DNA from 3 places in the Dysgonomonas sp. GY617 genome. Region 1 is predicted to be linked to each of the others. Evidence: riboswitches for the same ligand, from Rfam matches in the RefSeq annotation. Region 1 holds a riboswitch; each other region holds the start of a gene.

What was found. A riboswitch is a leader RNA that binds a small molecule or an ion and turns the genes downstream of it on or off. The one in region 1 is predicted to bind cobalamin.
Region 2: linked by a shared signal. The riboswitch ahead of IR022_RS18055 (acyl-CoA carboxylase subunit beta) and the one ahead of pflB (formate C-acetyltransferase) in region 1 are both predicted to bind cobalamin.
Region 3: linked by a shared signal. The riboswitch ahead of IR022_RS00765 (hypothetical protein) and the one ahead of pflB (formate C-acetyltransferase) in region 1 are both predicted to bind cobalamin.

What each region holds. Positions count from the first base shown of each region.
Region 1 is NZ_JADCLR010000022.1:144,680-149,767, forward strand. It holds gene IR022_RS12950 (porin family protein) at 1-377, opposite strand, end outside; gene IR022_RS12955 (3'-5' exonuclease) at 580-1,071, opposite strand; gene IR022_RS12960 (hypothetical protein) at 1,395-1,697, shown strand; cobalamin riboswitch at 2,093-2,295, shown strand; gene pflB (formate C-acetyltransferase) at 2,460-4,691, shown strand; gene pflA (pyruvate formate-lyase-activating protein) at 4,770-5,088, shown strand, end outside.
Region 2 is NZ_JADCLR010000029.1:526,846-531,933, reverse strand. It holds gene IR022_RS18055 (acyl-CoA carboxylase subunit beta) at 1-1,297, opposite strand, end outside; cobalamin riboswitch at 1,626-1,835, opposite strand; gene IR022_RS18050 (hypothetical protein) at 1,881-2,741, opposite strand; gene eno (phosphopyruvate hydratase) at 2,973-4,268, shown strand; gene IR022_RS18040 (inorganic pyrophosphatase) at 4,368-4,991, opposite strand.
Region 3 is NZ_JADCLR010000001.1:211,995-217,082, forward strand. It holds gene IR022_RS00745 (SusC/RagA family TonB-linked outer membrane protein) at 1-496, opposite strand, end outside; gene IR022_RS00750 (NUDIX hydrolase) at 928-1,662, shown strand; gene IR022_RS00755 (glyoxalase) at 1,821-2,162, shown strand; gene IR022_RS00760 (DUF3667 domain-containing protein) at 2,305-3,051, shown strand; gene IR022_RS00765 (hypothetical protein) at 3,116-3,775, opposite strand; cobalamin riboswitch at 4,126-4,333, opposite strand; gene IR022_RS00770 (threonine/serine exporter family protein) at 4,496-5,005, opposite strand; gene IR022_RS00775 (threonine/serine exporter ThrE family protein) at 5,017-5,088, opposite strand, start outside.

The DNA.
Region 1 (5,088 bases):
CCGATGTTAGTAAAACCTCTCAGCTTATTACCTCCAAAAGAGAAGTGAGCCATCAAGGGTAATTTGATATAACTATTCTCGGTTTTTTGATAAATGCCTTCGTAATAATAACTACGGCTCTTTTTATAGTCTTTCCGAATATAGATGACTTCTGCTTGTACTGCCAACCAATCTTTAAAGTTATAACGTAGAGGAATGCCAACCGTAAAGCTATTTTGACCTTCATATTTAGTAAACGAACGATAAAGTGTACTTGTATTTAGGTTATTGCGAACGTATCCACCCGATATCCCCAGTTCTAGTTGTGCCTGCACCTTTGGAGAGATCATACATGCACATAGTAAGAGTATTGCGGAAAACAATTGTTTCTGCTTCATAAGACTAAGATTATTACGATGTTTGAGGAAATAAATATTCAAACAAATCTAAGAATCAAATAGTTTTAGAGAATGTACCTTTTAATATTTCCATCCTAAACAATTAACTTTTAAGAATATAAGAGATACCTAAGTCAAAAGTTCAGGAAAATAGAGGAAGAGTTAGACTAAATGCCAATCAGTAGATAACGATGATGCAAGTTTACAACAATTGCATTGCTATTTCGGCACAAGCTTCGGCATCAGCCAGGGCATTATGATGGTTTGTTAGAATATACCCACAATCTTCTGAAACAGTGTGTAGTTGATGATTGGGTAAGTGACGTAATTGACGACGCGATTCTGCCAAAGTACAGTAAAACTGATAATCAGGATAGTCCATTTGATAAGAGCGAAACACTGCTTTCAGGCAGGCTTCATCAAATCCTTTGTTATGAGCTACAAGAGGCAAACCCTCAATAAGAGGTTCTATTTGTTTCCATACTTCCAAAAACACAGATTCGTTAGCTGTGTCTTCATCTGTCAACCCATGAACAGCAGTATTTCCATAGTTATAATAATTGGGCTCAGGCTGAATAAGACTGTAAAAACGATCTGTAATACTTCCATTTCGCACAACCACAATACCAACACTACACACACTTGAAAGTTCGTGATTAGCTGTTTCAAAATCTATGGCTGCAAAATCTCGTATCATTTAAACCTATAATATATTTATGAGTAAAATTAGGAATAAAATTTCTATCTATTATTAATGAACAAAGAGAATATTTAGTGTATCAAAACACCATCTATTTTACTTTATCTCTCCGTCTCAAGGAGGAAGAATAGTCCATAACATCTTTTAGTATAAGTTTCAAAATGGAGATATAAATCTTGTATTTTCATTAGATTCATTTAGAATTTATTCCGATGAATCTAAAAGATCATTAAAAAAGGAACTCATTTAAAATATTACTTGTTCAAAGAACGTATACAATAGTAGATAGGGTTAATAATTTTCATAAAAAGAGAGCCATGGTAAAGACAATTGCAATAATAACAGATAAAGGTGTTCCGAGTACAGAGATAAAAGAAAATACATTGATAAATGTATTTAAACTCGAAGGTAATAGAGTTTCCGGATATGAAAGTATAAAACTTGATAGTGCAGATACCAATAGCTTTTCGAAGCTATTAAAACTAAAAGAGATTAGTTTGATATATATTGACAATGTCAATAACGAGTTACACAGAATGTTACACAAACTAGGTATAGGGGTTAAATGTAAAGAGGAATGGGAAGGCGATCAGTTTATTGGACAGTTTGTATTTGGTTAATATGATCCTAAATCAAATATTCTTTTGGAGAGTTATATCTAACTAAAACTGTTGTAATAAATAAGCCATACCTAAACCTTATCGTTATATTAAAAGTAGTTATCGTACACTTGAAGAGAAAAACTTAAAATAACAGAGAAACAGACATTAAATATCCTATTTAATGTCTGTTTCTCTGTTATTGGTAATTGAAAATTTTTAGTAGTACAAGTGAAGAAAGTACTAATCAAATCAATATAAGCGTCATCTGTATGAGAACATACGTAAATAAATGATCCAACCATTATTATAACCAGAACTCGATAATAATGTATGTTACTTCTTTGTTATAATGAGCTTTTGCATGAGCAAATAATTATTTATGACAAAAAACAAATAACTCCGATAAAAGTTACTATTTTTGTATACATTTTGGTGTCATTTTCTGTATTCTTAGAAAAATGATGAAAAGGGAATCGGGTGAAAATCTCGAACAGACCCGCTGCTGTAAGCTCTACAAGCATTTTTGAAGAACTCAAAACCACTGTTCATAAAAGAATGGGAAGGAATTTCAAAAATAGAGTAAGTCAGAAGACCTGCCAATGATGATAAAGTTTGATGCTTTCGGGAAATAAAGCAATACAACATCTTACGAATCTAATACTTTTTTATCGGAGACCAGTAGACATTTAACATTTCTACACAGCCATAAAGAAAGTACGTCAATTTCAAAAATAATTTCTGTCAAAATAAAGTTTACATATCTAATCATTAATAAAAAAAATGGAAATATATAAAGATTTTAAAGGTACAAAATGGAAAGAAAAAATTGATATAAACGATTTTATCCTAAAAAATTACACTGAGTATACCGGTGATGAGTCTTTCCTTGAAGGGCCAACAGATGCTACCACCAAATTGTGGGAGAAACTGAGCGAAATGTTTAAGGTCGAAAAAGAAAAAGGCGTTTATGATGCTGAAACTAAAATACCTTCGCAGATTGATGCTTATGAAGCCGGATATATAGATAAAACTCTAGAGAAAATAGTCGGTGTACAGACAGACAAACCTCTCAAAAGAGCTATCTTCCCAAATGGCGGAATCCGCATGGTGCAACAAAGCCTCGAAGAATATGGGTACAAACTAGATCCAATCACATCAGAAATATTTACAAAATACCGTAAAACACATAACGAAGGTGTATTTTCTGCCTATACAGACAGTATTCGTCGTGCAAGAAGTAACGGCTTATTAACGGGTCTGCCTGACGCATATGGTCGAGGACGTATTATTGGTGACTACCGTCGGGTAGCACTTTATGGTGTAGATCGCCTGATTGCTGAAAGAGAGAAACGATACAAAGAGTGCGATCCTGTTGTAATGACTGATGATTTGATTCGTCTTCGCGAAGAGTTGAATTCTCAGATTCAAGCAATGAAAGCACTCAAACGAATGGCTGCTTTTTATGGTTTCGACATTTCAAACCCTGCTGCTAATGCACAAGAGGCTATCCAATGGACATACTTCGGTTACTTAGGAGCAATTAAAGATCAAAATGGTGCTGCAATGAGCTTGGGTCGTGTAACAACTTTCCTTGATATTTATATTGAGCGTGATCTTAAAGCTGGTTTGATTACTGAAAAAGAAGCTCAAGAAATGGTCGACCATTTCGTTATGAAACTGCGCATTGTTCGTTACTTACGTACTAACGAATATAATGAACTGTTCTCTGGTGATCCTGTTTGGGTAACAGAGTCTATTGGAGGAATGACTAACAATGGAGCTTCTATGGTAACTAAAAACAGTTATCGTATGTTGCATACTCTTTATAATTTAGGACCATCACCCGAACCAAACCTCACCATTTTATGGAGTAACAGATTGCCTGAAAGCTGGAAAAAATATTGCGCAAAAGTATCTATTGATACATCTTCTCTTCAATACGAAAATGATGATATTATGCGTCCTCAGTTAGGAGATGATTATGGTATTGCTTGTTGCGTATCACCTATGCGTATAGGTCACCAAATGCAGTTCTTTGGTGCTCGTGCCAATTTACCTAAAGCTTTACTTTATACCATAAATGGGGGTAAAGACGAAAAAACAAAAGCACAGGTATTACCTAAGCATTGGATTGAAAAAGTATCAGGTGACTATTTAGAGTTTGACGAAGTATGGGATAAATTTGACCGTACCCTAGACTGGGTAGCCGAAACTTATGTAAAAGCATTGAATATAATCCATTATATGCACGATAAGTATTCGTACGAAGCTTTAGAGATGGCTTTACACGATGTAGATATCGTTCGTACGCAAGCTTTCGGAGTATCGGGACTCTCTATTATAGCCGATTCGTTTGCTGCTATCAAATACGGTAAAGTTCGTATAGTAAGAGATGCCGATGGAGATGCAGTAGATTACATTCTCGAAAAAGACTATATCCCTTTCGGAAATAACGATGATAATACAGATAAGTTTGCTGTAGAAATTGTAGAGAAGTTTATGAATAAAATTCGTAAACGTAAGATGTATAAAGACGCAATTCCTACTCAATCGGTATTGACCATTACATCAAATGTAGTTTACGGGAAAAAAACCGGTAATACACCCGATGGACGTCGTGATGGCACTCCGTTTGCACCGGGTGCAAATCCAATGCACGGACGTGATACCAAGGGTGCTGTTGCATCACTGTCTTCTGTAGCCAAGCTTCCATTTGAGCATGCTAATGACGGAATATCTTACACATTTGCTATTACGCCTAACACATTAGGTAAAGGTAAAGAAGAAGAATCTCAAAATCTGGCTTCACTGATGGATGGATATTTTTTGCAAACAGGTCATCACCTGAATGTAAACGTATTTGATCGTCAATTATTAATTGATGCAATGGAACGTCCAGAACAATATCCTCAGTTAACTATCCGCGTATCGGGTTATGCTGTGAACTTCGTGAAGCTTACTCGTGAGCAACAGTTGGATGTTATCAATCGTACCATTACTACTGCTATCTAAATAAAGCAGATAAAATATTACTAAACGAAGTGAAGCTATAAAAGCTTCACTTCGTTTTACACATTAATTTTGCCGGAGATGCAAGGATACATACATTCATTCGAAACATTCGGGACAAAAGACGGACCGGGAATCCGTTTTGTTGTGTTTATGCAAGGCTGCCCACTGCGTTGTTTATACTGTCACAATCCTGATACATGGAAAAAGGATGGTGCAAAATATATGCTTACACCTCTAGAGGTTTTTCAGGAATTGGATAAAGTGAAAAATTTCGTTCGAGGAGGAATTACCATTTCGGGAGGAGAGCCCATGCTTCAACCCGAGTTTGTTTTAGAATTATTCAAACTATGTAAGGAAAATAACATTCATACAACAATTGACACATCAGGTATATTTC
Region 2 (5,088 bases), on a different contig from region 1:
CATCGGGTCCCATAACTGCAATTTCGGCAGTAGGCCATGCAAAACTAAAATCGCCACCTATACCTTTACTATTCATTACAATGTATGCACCTCCATAGGCTTTACGCAAAATTACGGTAATCTTAGGCACTGTTGCATAAGTATATGCATACAATAGTTTCGCTCCATGGCGAATAATACCATCATGCTCCTGATCTGTTCCGGGTAAAAATCCGGGAACATCCTCCAATGTTATAATAGGTATATTAAATGAATCGCAAATATTAATAAAGCGCGCCGCTTTTATAGACGAGTCAATATCTAACGTTCCGGCCATGACTTTAGGTTGATTGGCTACAATACCTACCACTTGACCATCCAGACGTGCAAATGCTGTAAATATATTTGCTGCATGGTTTTCGGCAACTTCCAAGAAATCACCTTTATCTACGATTAGTCTTACGATATCTTTTACATCATAAGGTTTATCGGGATCATCGGGTACAATATTCCTCAAACTCTCCTCTACCCTACTTATCGGATCTTCCGATTTTACCAAGGGAGGATTTTCCATATTATTAGAAGGTAAGTAAGACAATAGCTTCTTTACTCCTAAAATTGTATTCTCATCATCATTATATACAAAGTCGGCAACACCCGATTTAGTTCCGTGAACAGATGCTCCACCCAAATCTTCGGTCGATACAGTTTCATTCAGAACCTCTTTCACTACATTTGGACCTGTTACAAACATATAGCTTGTATCGGCAGTCATAAATATAAAATCGGTAAGAGCTGGTGAATATACTGCACCACCTGCAGCAGGTCCCATTATTACCGAAATCTGAGGAATTACCCCCGACGACATTACATTCCGTTTAAAAATATCGGCATAGCCATTCAAACTACTTACACCTTCCTGAATACGGGCACCACCCGAATCGATAAGCCCAACAACAGGAGCTCCCGTCTTAAGAGCCATATCCTGTATTTTTACGATTTTAGCTGCATGAACTGTACCTAAAGAACCTCCAAGCACACTAAAATCCTGAGAAAAAGCGTATACCAAACGTCCGTTTACGGACCCAAATCCTGTAACTACACCGTCTCCGAAAGCTTCTACGGTTTTCCCAAAAGATGCTGTTGCCGGTGGCGTATAAGCATCTGTTTCTTCGAAAGTACCCTCATCAAACAATAATAGAATACGTTCGCGGGCGGTTAACTTCCCTCTTTGATGTTGTTTTTTATAGTACGCCTCATCGTACTGCTTATTTAGCAGATTTTCGCGGGCTACAAACTGTTCGTAAATTTTTCTCATTTTATTACTATAATATCTTTAATCTTCTTTTGCTACAATAATATAAAGTCTAAGATTCACTTATCATTTCAGCAGATACCTGCACAATTGAAAACTACAACCAGACAATTCGTTATCAAACAATTACGCACTCAACAATTACATACTTTCAGAATATGTAATTATAATTTTGCCTTTTATTATCTAAAATTAGCGCCACAAGTTATAAAAAAGAAAAAACATAGTTCTCTTCTTATCTATAAAATAACAATATGTAAAAAAACCGACCGAATATTTACTAATTGTAAACTTCTATGGTTAAGATTCATTGCCTTGTTTCCCGAAAGCATCCGAATTTATATATTTTGGCAGGTCTTCTGACTTACTTCATCCCTAAACATCCTTCCCATTCGCATTAAGGAACAGTGGTATAGAGTGTTATTTAGAGACTCTTTATGAAGTTTACAGCAGCGGGTCTGTTCTCGATTTTCACGGGATTCCCTTTTCATTATTCTTTCAGCAAAAGTGACTGAATAACACCAAAACTGTGAAGCAAATATAAGCGATTTATTTTATCTATATCTTTTTTCGATCTCTTTTTATTTTAGCATCCCACACTTGAGTGCAAACCTACCACTTTTACCAATTGATCTTTATCGGCAAATGATGATAGATAAACCGTTGGTCTATAAAGGTTATAATGATAGCTTGTGTTTAATACTAAATCTGGAAATCCATCATTATCAATATCACCTATTAAGAATACTCTAAACATAGTATCATCAAAAGTAGGGGTAGATGCCAACAATTGATTTATTTCTTTTCCTTCTTTGTATCCCTTGAGATATAGTTTATAATTACTTATAATCATTTCATCTTTATTGTACTCAGCAGGTTTTAAATCGCCTGTTGAATATAGTGTATAAGATGAACCATTATATGTAAATGTTTTTTTCTCACTCAGGTCAATAAAATCTTTGTCTAATGGTATTGTTTTTATTTCATGAGATGATAGACGAGGCGAACTACTTATCAAAACCAAAGACGTGTCAATATGAGAAGTCTTAACTTCCCACCCTGTCCAATTCGAGGAGTTGTGTTCATCTACCGTTTCATCCAAAACAACGTCAAACGCTTTTTGAATACTAAGAGTGGTAGGTGCAATATAATATCGTCCTCTATCCTGAAAAACACCAAACCATCCTTTATTTATCATTTCGGGAGACGTTTCATCTCCATGAAAAACTCCTGTAGATAATACCGATAGAGGTAAATCCTTACTTTTAGGATAAAGCTCTTCATCTATCCAATCTATATTGTCAATGGAATCGGAACTAGCAATACTATCTTTTATTGCTAAAGAATCTCCTGCTATCTGAATATCATTTCCATTCTCCGCTTTTGAGATCTCTTTACAGGCTACTATCGAGACACATACTACTATCAACACTACTATTTTTCTCATTATCATACTAAAGTTATTATTAGTTATAGCAAACACATAATGCAATATTATTTAAGTATAACAGTTAGTTGCACTTATGCTTACCAAAGTATAAAAAAAGGTCTGAGACCTTAAAAAACATTTTACACCACAAAAGTATTTCAATAAACGAAAAAAAAAAGTATTTTTGTTACGCAAACGTGAGAATTAAAAATTAAGACATATTATTTATTCAAACTAAAATAAACAAACATGAGAATCGAACGTATTTTCGGACGTGAAATCTTGGACTCAAGAGGAAATCCAACAATCGAAGTTGACGTAACACTAGAGTGTGGTGCATTTGGACGTGCTGCTGTTCCTTCAGGAGCATCTACAGGAGAGCATGAAGCTCTTGAACTTCGTGATGGAGACAAAAAAAGATACTTAGGTAAAGGTGTACAAAAAGCTGTAGAGAACGTAAACAACGTTATCGCTCCTGCACTTATCGGAGACTGTGCTTTGGATCAAAGAGGTGTTGACCTTAAAATGATTGCTCTTGACGGAACTCCTACTAAATCTAAATTGGGTGCTAACGCTATTCTTGGTGTTTCTTTAGCTGTTGCTAAAGCTGCTGCCAATGCTCTAGATATTCCATTGTACCGTTATATTGGTGGTACTAATACTTATACTCTTCCTGTACCTATGATGAACATCATCAATGGTGGATCTCACTCTGATGCTCCTATCGCATTCCAAGAGTTTATGATTCGTCCAGTTGGTGCTGCTTCTTTCAAAGAAGGTTTGAGAATGGGTGCTGAAATTTTCCACGCTCTTGCAAAAGAATTCAAAAGCAGAGGTCTTAGTACTGCTGTTGGTGATGAAGGTGGTTTCGCTCCTAAATTAAACGGTACTGAAGATGCTCTTGAATCTATCCTTAAAGCTATCAAAGCTGCAGGATATGAGCCAGCTAAAGACGTAACTATCGCTCTTGACTGTGCTGCTTCTGAATTCTTCGACAAAACTGCTAAAGTTTACGATTATACTAAATTTGAAGGTCCTAACGCAGCAAAACGCACTTCTGCTGAACAAGCTGCTTTCTTGAAAGAACTTTCTGAAAAATATCCTATCGATTCTATCGAAGACGGTATGGACGAAAACGATTGGGACGGATGGAAAAACCTTACAGATGCAATCGGCGACAAAGTACAACTTGTTGGAGACGATTTATTTGTAACTAACGTTGATTTCTTGAGAAAAGGTATCGAACTAGGTTGTGCTAATTCAATCCTTATCAAAGTTAACCAAATTGGTTCTCTTACTGAAACTTTAGATGCTATCGAAATGGCTCACCGTGCAGGTTACACTTCAGTAACTTCTCACCGTTCGGGTGAAACTGAAGATGCTACTATCGCTGACATCGCAGTTGCAACTAACTCAGGACAAATCAAAACTGGTTCATTGAGCCGTTCTGACCGTATGGCTAAATACAACCAACTACTTCGTATCGAAGAAGAATTGGGTGACAAAGCTGTATATGGTTACAAACGTGTACAACGCAAAAAATAAGAAGTAATTCTTAATTATATAGCAAAAGCCGATATTCAATTGAATATCGGCTTTTATATTTTTTATATCGTCAAAAAAAAAGTCGAAGAATGTGAGGTCTTATATTCCACACACACTAAAATAATCATTGTAATCATCTATTGATCGTCTGATGACCTCGTATGCAACATCTACATTATAAACATGAGTCAGCACACATTTACGCTCACTATCACCGGGAATATCTTTGTAAGTTGTAAAATAGTGTTTCAAACGATCTATAACAGCAAACGGAACATCACTAATATCGCGATAAGAGCTGTAAATAGCATCATTATCTAAAACAGCTATCAGTTTATCATCTGCTTGCCCATGATCTATTAAACGAAAACCTCCAATAGGGCGTGCATTTACAATAATATCACCATGAGTAATATCCTTCTCGGTCAACACACAAATATCTATCGGGTCGTTATCACCCACAATATCAGTTCTGTCAAGCCTGTTATTGCTCAGTTCGGCTACTCTAGGGCCACTTATTGTCTGAGGTAAAAATCCATATAATGCAGGTATGATATTCGAATATTTCTGAGGACGATCTATACATAAATACCCCGTTTGCTTATCAACCTCATACTTAACTGTATCAGTTGGAACAATCTCTATAAATGTTCTCACGACCTCAGGTGCTTCATTCCCTAGAGAGATACCATGCCAAGGATGCGATTTATATTTCTTAATCATCTTTTATGTGAATTTATTCGTTCTGTTTTATCAAAAGTAAAGAATCCCTAAGGATATTTCAAATATAGAAACTACATTTTCCTCTTTTTATTATGTT
Region 3 (5,088 bases), on a different contig from region 1:
CCGAAGGTTGAATTACTTGTACACCGGCAGCTTTACCTTGAAGAGCTTGTTGTGCTGAAATAACGGGACGATCTGTCCATTCTTTAGATGATACACTGGCTACGGCAGTTGTAAGGTCTTTTTTTCTGACCGTACCATAACCCACTACAACAACCTCGTCAAGAGCTTGACTGTCGTCTTTTAGTGTAATATCTATTTTTGTTTGACCATTTACAGCAACTTCTGCTGCTTCCATACCTAAATAACTAACTACAAGAGTTGCATTGCTTGGTACAGATATAGTATAATTACCGTCAAAATCGGTAACGGTACCGGTTGAACTATTGCCTTTTACAACAACAGTGGCTCCAATAATTGCCTCTCCCGTCAGATCCTTCACATTACCCGTTACCTGAACGGATTGTGCAAAAGCTAGTGCCGGAAGCATGAGCAACATTATTGCCAGGCAAGTTTTTTGCCAAGACTTCATTAGTCTCATTTTTTTCTTACTGTTCATAGATTCCAAGATTTAAATTGCCATTTAATTATTAAATTATAGCTGAGATTTGTTTTTCGTACCGAGCTCGAGGTCCATTATCACTCGGTTTAAAGATTATATTTATTTTGCTGAGAGATTATCTAAGGGTAAATACATGAATAGTGAAAGAGGCCAATATCAGTTAAGGCATAGAAAGCCTCACTCAAAGCTTTTGTTATCATCGCACTATGGTATTTTGGTTAAACAATGTTTAGGTTTCTGTACAAAGGTGAATAATAATTTCTAAAGAAAACGAATTTTAATTGTTAAATCTACACTAAGCTAAGTGTGTTTTATGACTTTTGTTAGTGTTGGCAGAACACGATATGTTTTTTGAGGTAAAAGATTGAGAGTACAAAAAAAAGTCTAAATTTGTGTTGCTTAATAATATATATCTTATACATTTCCGAATGGGTGCATCTAATATTCTAAAGAACATATCGGTTGACTGTGTCGTTTTTGGCTATGAAAGAAACGCTTTAAGGGTATTGCTTCGTCAGGAGTTCATTAATTACCGAGGACGTATCTATGAGGAGTGGAAACTTCCGGGTAACCACGTACTGCGTGAAGAAACCACTGATGAGACCGCCGTTAGAATACTACGCGAACAGAGTGGTGTTACCGAAGATGTTTATCTGAAACAGTTAAGTGTATTTAGCGATGTAAACCGTTTAAAGTTACGCGATAGGGATTATAAATGGAAGAAAGAGCAAGGTGTAGGAGACAATAGGGTAGTAACGGTTGCTTACTATTCGTTAGTTAATGTCTCGGATATAGATGCCTCTCATCTTTATAATGTAGCTCGTTGGCATAAGGTGTCGGAAGTAAAAGAACTGATATATGACCACAAAGATATATTAGATACGGCATTGATGCAGTTGCGTGAAGATCTGTTGAATAAGCCGATCTTGTTTGAGCTATTACCCGAACTTTTTACTTTAACAGAGCTGCAAACTCTTTATGAAATAATTTTAGATACAGCTTTTGATAAACGTAATTTTAGACGGAAGATTTCGAACATGAAATACCTGATACCCTCAGGGAAACGTCAGGAGAATGTGAGTCATAAACCTGCTATGTTGTATCTGTTTGATCGTAAAATCTATGAGAAAACAAAACAAGACCGATTTGACTTTTCTGTCTGAAACCGAATGCTTGTCATTACTCTTTCAAGCATGGGTTTGAATAGTAGTGAGTGTTTTTTGCAATGCTACAATTAGGCGAACGAAGACCTTAGATTAAAAGAAAGAACTATGGAAATAAAAGATCTATCATTGTGTTTTCACACGACCAAAGGTGCTGAATGCAAAGAATTTATCTGAAGTATTTTGGAGCTGTTGTTACATTCGACTACGAATGGTATTCGGTTGTAGCATTTGGCGATAAAAAACAGTTTACTTTGTCTTTTATGGTTCCACAAGACAATGAATCTTTGTTTGAAGATAAGGGGCTGACACTTAATTTTCATGTGGATAATGTAGATAGTGAGTATCAGCGATTAGTTATTACAGAAGGCTTAAAAGCAATAAGACCTCTAGCTGATAATCCATGGGGTGACAGGTCTTTTACTATATTCGATCCTATAGGGAATATCTTATATATTTACAGTGAAATAAAGCCTACCGAAGAATTTGCCGCAGCATAATAAATGAAAATAATAGATATTGGACGAAAAGAGCCTCTGAAATGTAAGATACATTTTTAGAGGCTTTTTTATTTAGAATTTTTTTGATTCTTAGAACTAAGTAAACAGCAATAACGTTGTATAGATGGTAAAATGTAATAATATGAGTGAGACGGAAAAACGCTGTTTAAATTGTAATAGTATAGTAGAGGGCAATTATTGCAGTAAATGCGGTCAGCCGATAGACTCTTCACGAATAAACATAAAACATCTTTTGGAAGAGCTTCAATCTGGAATTTTCCATATAAACAAAGGATTAATTTATACAACGAAAGAATTACTGCTTAGACCTGGGAGTACAATAAGAAATTACATATCGGGTAAAAGAGTAAAATATTCGAAGCCATTTACATTTCTTATAATTTGGGGAGCAGTTTATAGTATTATATTCCATTTCTTCAATTATTTTCCGATGACGGAAATGAATGATCAAAACAATGAAGTCTTAGGATATATTCCGTTGTTTCATTGGTCATCAATTAATTATTCGTTGGTTGCTCTGTTTTTAATGCCAATTTATGCTTTCTCTTCTTATCTCTTATTTCACAGAAAAGGGTATAATTATACTGAGCATCTTGTTGTGTTTTCTTATATTCAAGGAGCTACAATTTTTCTTATACTATTGTGTTATCCTTTAATATATCTGTCAAAATCTGTTCATGTATATAAGCTGGTGCATACTTTTTCTGAAATTTATGTGATCTGGGGGTTATCTCAATTTTTCAGAACCTCTTCATGGCTTAAAGCAATAAGCAAAGTTATTTTGATCATTGTTTTGACTACTATTTTCTTAATGGTCTTATTAGGCATTATTTATATAACGCTTAGACATTACGATATAAGATTGTAGAGCAAAATAGAGGATTAAAATATAAAAGAAAGAACCCCAAATTATTACAGTTTGGGGTTATCTTTTAATCTTTTGTTTGATCGAATCGTTCTTGTAAATTTTCAATAAGTTTGCTTTGCTCCTTTATCACTTTGTCTTGGTTGATGACATACAAAGTTAGTTCTTCTATTTTTTGTAGTAATTTGATTTGAAACTCATTTATATTGAGTCCATTTTCCACCATTTGCTTTTCAGAAGGAATTTCGGGCAGATGCTTATTCTCTTTTACAAAAGCTTCTACTTCCGTTAATGGCTTTAAGCCATACCCATTGCTAAAGACATGGTCAGCTCCTGCACTAATCGTAACTTCAATTTCTCTAGCTTTTAATTTTCCGGCTATTTCCTGATCTCCTTTGTCTGTAAGAACTTTCGCCCATATACCTTCCCCATCAACATTAGTACTTCGGATATATAATTTGGGATTGTATATTCCAAAGTTAGCTTCAAATACTAATTGGGCTCCAAAGTGATATGGCTTATCGGTTATAAGAGCATTTGACGAGTGAGCTAAGTTTATACCCCAAAACCAATAGCCACTTGTTTGTGGAGCATTTATTGAATTATCTCCTTTGCTTTCATAGAATCCCGATTGTTTTAGGGTGTTCCAATTTGTAATTGTACTTGTCTGAGATTTTACAGATAGAGATACTATTACGATTATAGCTACAAGTAATGCTTTTTTCATAAGATGTGATTTTAATTAGTCTACAAATGTATTACTAATTTTAAGCTATTTGGTCAGTAATTTGGTATTCTCTACATCGAAAAGCCCCAAGTAATCACTACTTAGGGCTTTCCAAATACTAAAACACCACAGCGGAATATCTTTAGAACATTCCTATTATTTTATCTTTAGAGACAAGGCAGGCTTGTCGTAATATATGTATTGCGATTTGCTTATTTTGAAGATGTTGTAAACGCTTCAGACTCCGATAAGAGCATTATATACAGCGTTTCGGCTGTAATTAAGTAATTCCTTAAATGAAAATGTAATCTGTCTGGTTTTGCGTTTTCAGCCTTACTCCTCGAAAGCATCTAACGTATATTTATTTTGGCAGGTCTTCTGACTTACTCCGTCTTTTGAACATCCTTCCCATTTCTTTAGTCGAAACAGTGGTGTGAGATTTGTTCAAAGACTGTTGTAGAGCTTACAGCAGCGGGTCTGTTCAGGAATTTCACCTGATTCTCTTTTCAGCATATGTCCGTAAAATAGATTAATGCCACCAAAATCAAAAGCAAAAATAGTAAAAAAAACGAGAGTTCATTATTTATTATAAATATAATGTTGCCAGAATGCTTGTTACATCGAGTCTATTGATATTTATCTCTCTTAAAAAAAAAGCTCCGAACAATCGCTGCTCAGAGCTTTTATACAAAATACTATAATTAAAAACTATCCATATTGTTAGAATTTTATGATGGTGGTTTTGCCCAGTTTAATTTCTTTGGTACTTTTCTTTCTGAAAAATAGAGCGCCTACACATATACCTATTGCTAACGAGAATAGGAGCGATGAGGTAAGAATGAAATTATACGCTGTCTCTTGCAAAATATGAGGTTCTTGAGTGATCAACCCATCGGTGTAAATTTTAATCCATCCCATCATGGTGCGATAGGCATACAATCCGGGAATCATCGTTATACATGCTGGCATTGTAAATACCACGGGAGGTGTATGCACTTTGTGTGCACAATATATACCTGCTATACCTATAAATATAGATCCGGCAAGAGTGGATGATACTAATCCGAAATCGAAATGAAGGAGGATAAAGCGAATGCAGTGTCCTATTCCTCCCAATAAACCAGCAACATATAGAACCCGCTTGGGGGTTTCGAAGAGGAGGGCAAAGCCCACAGCTACAAGAAATGCAAAGGCGGCATCTTTGAACATCAAAAATATAAAATCGGTCATATTTCTAATTCTTAAAAGTTATTGACTCCTATTAATGCGATACTAAGCGACATGCCTACTGCAATGCAGAGGAGAACGAAGCC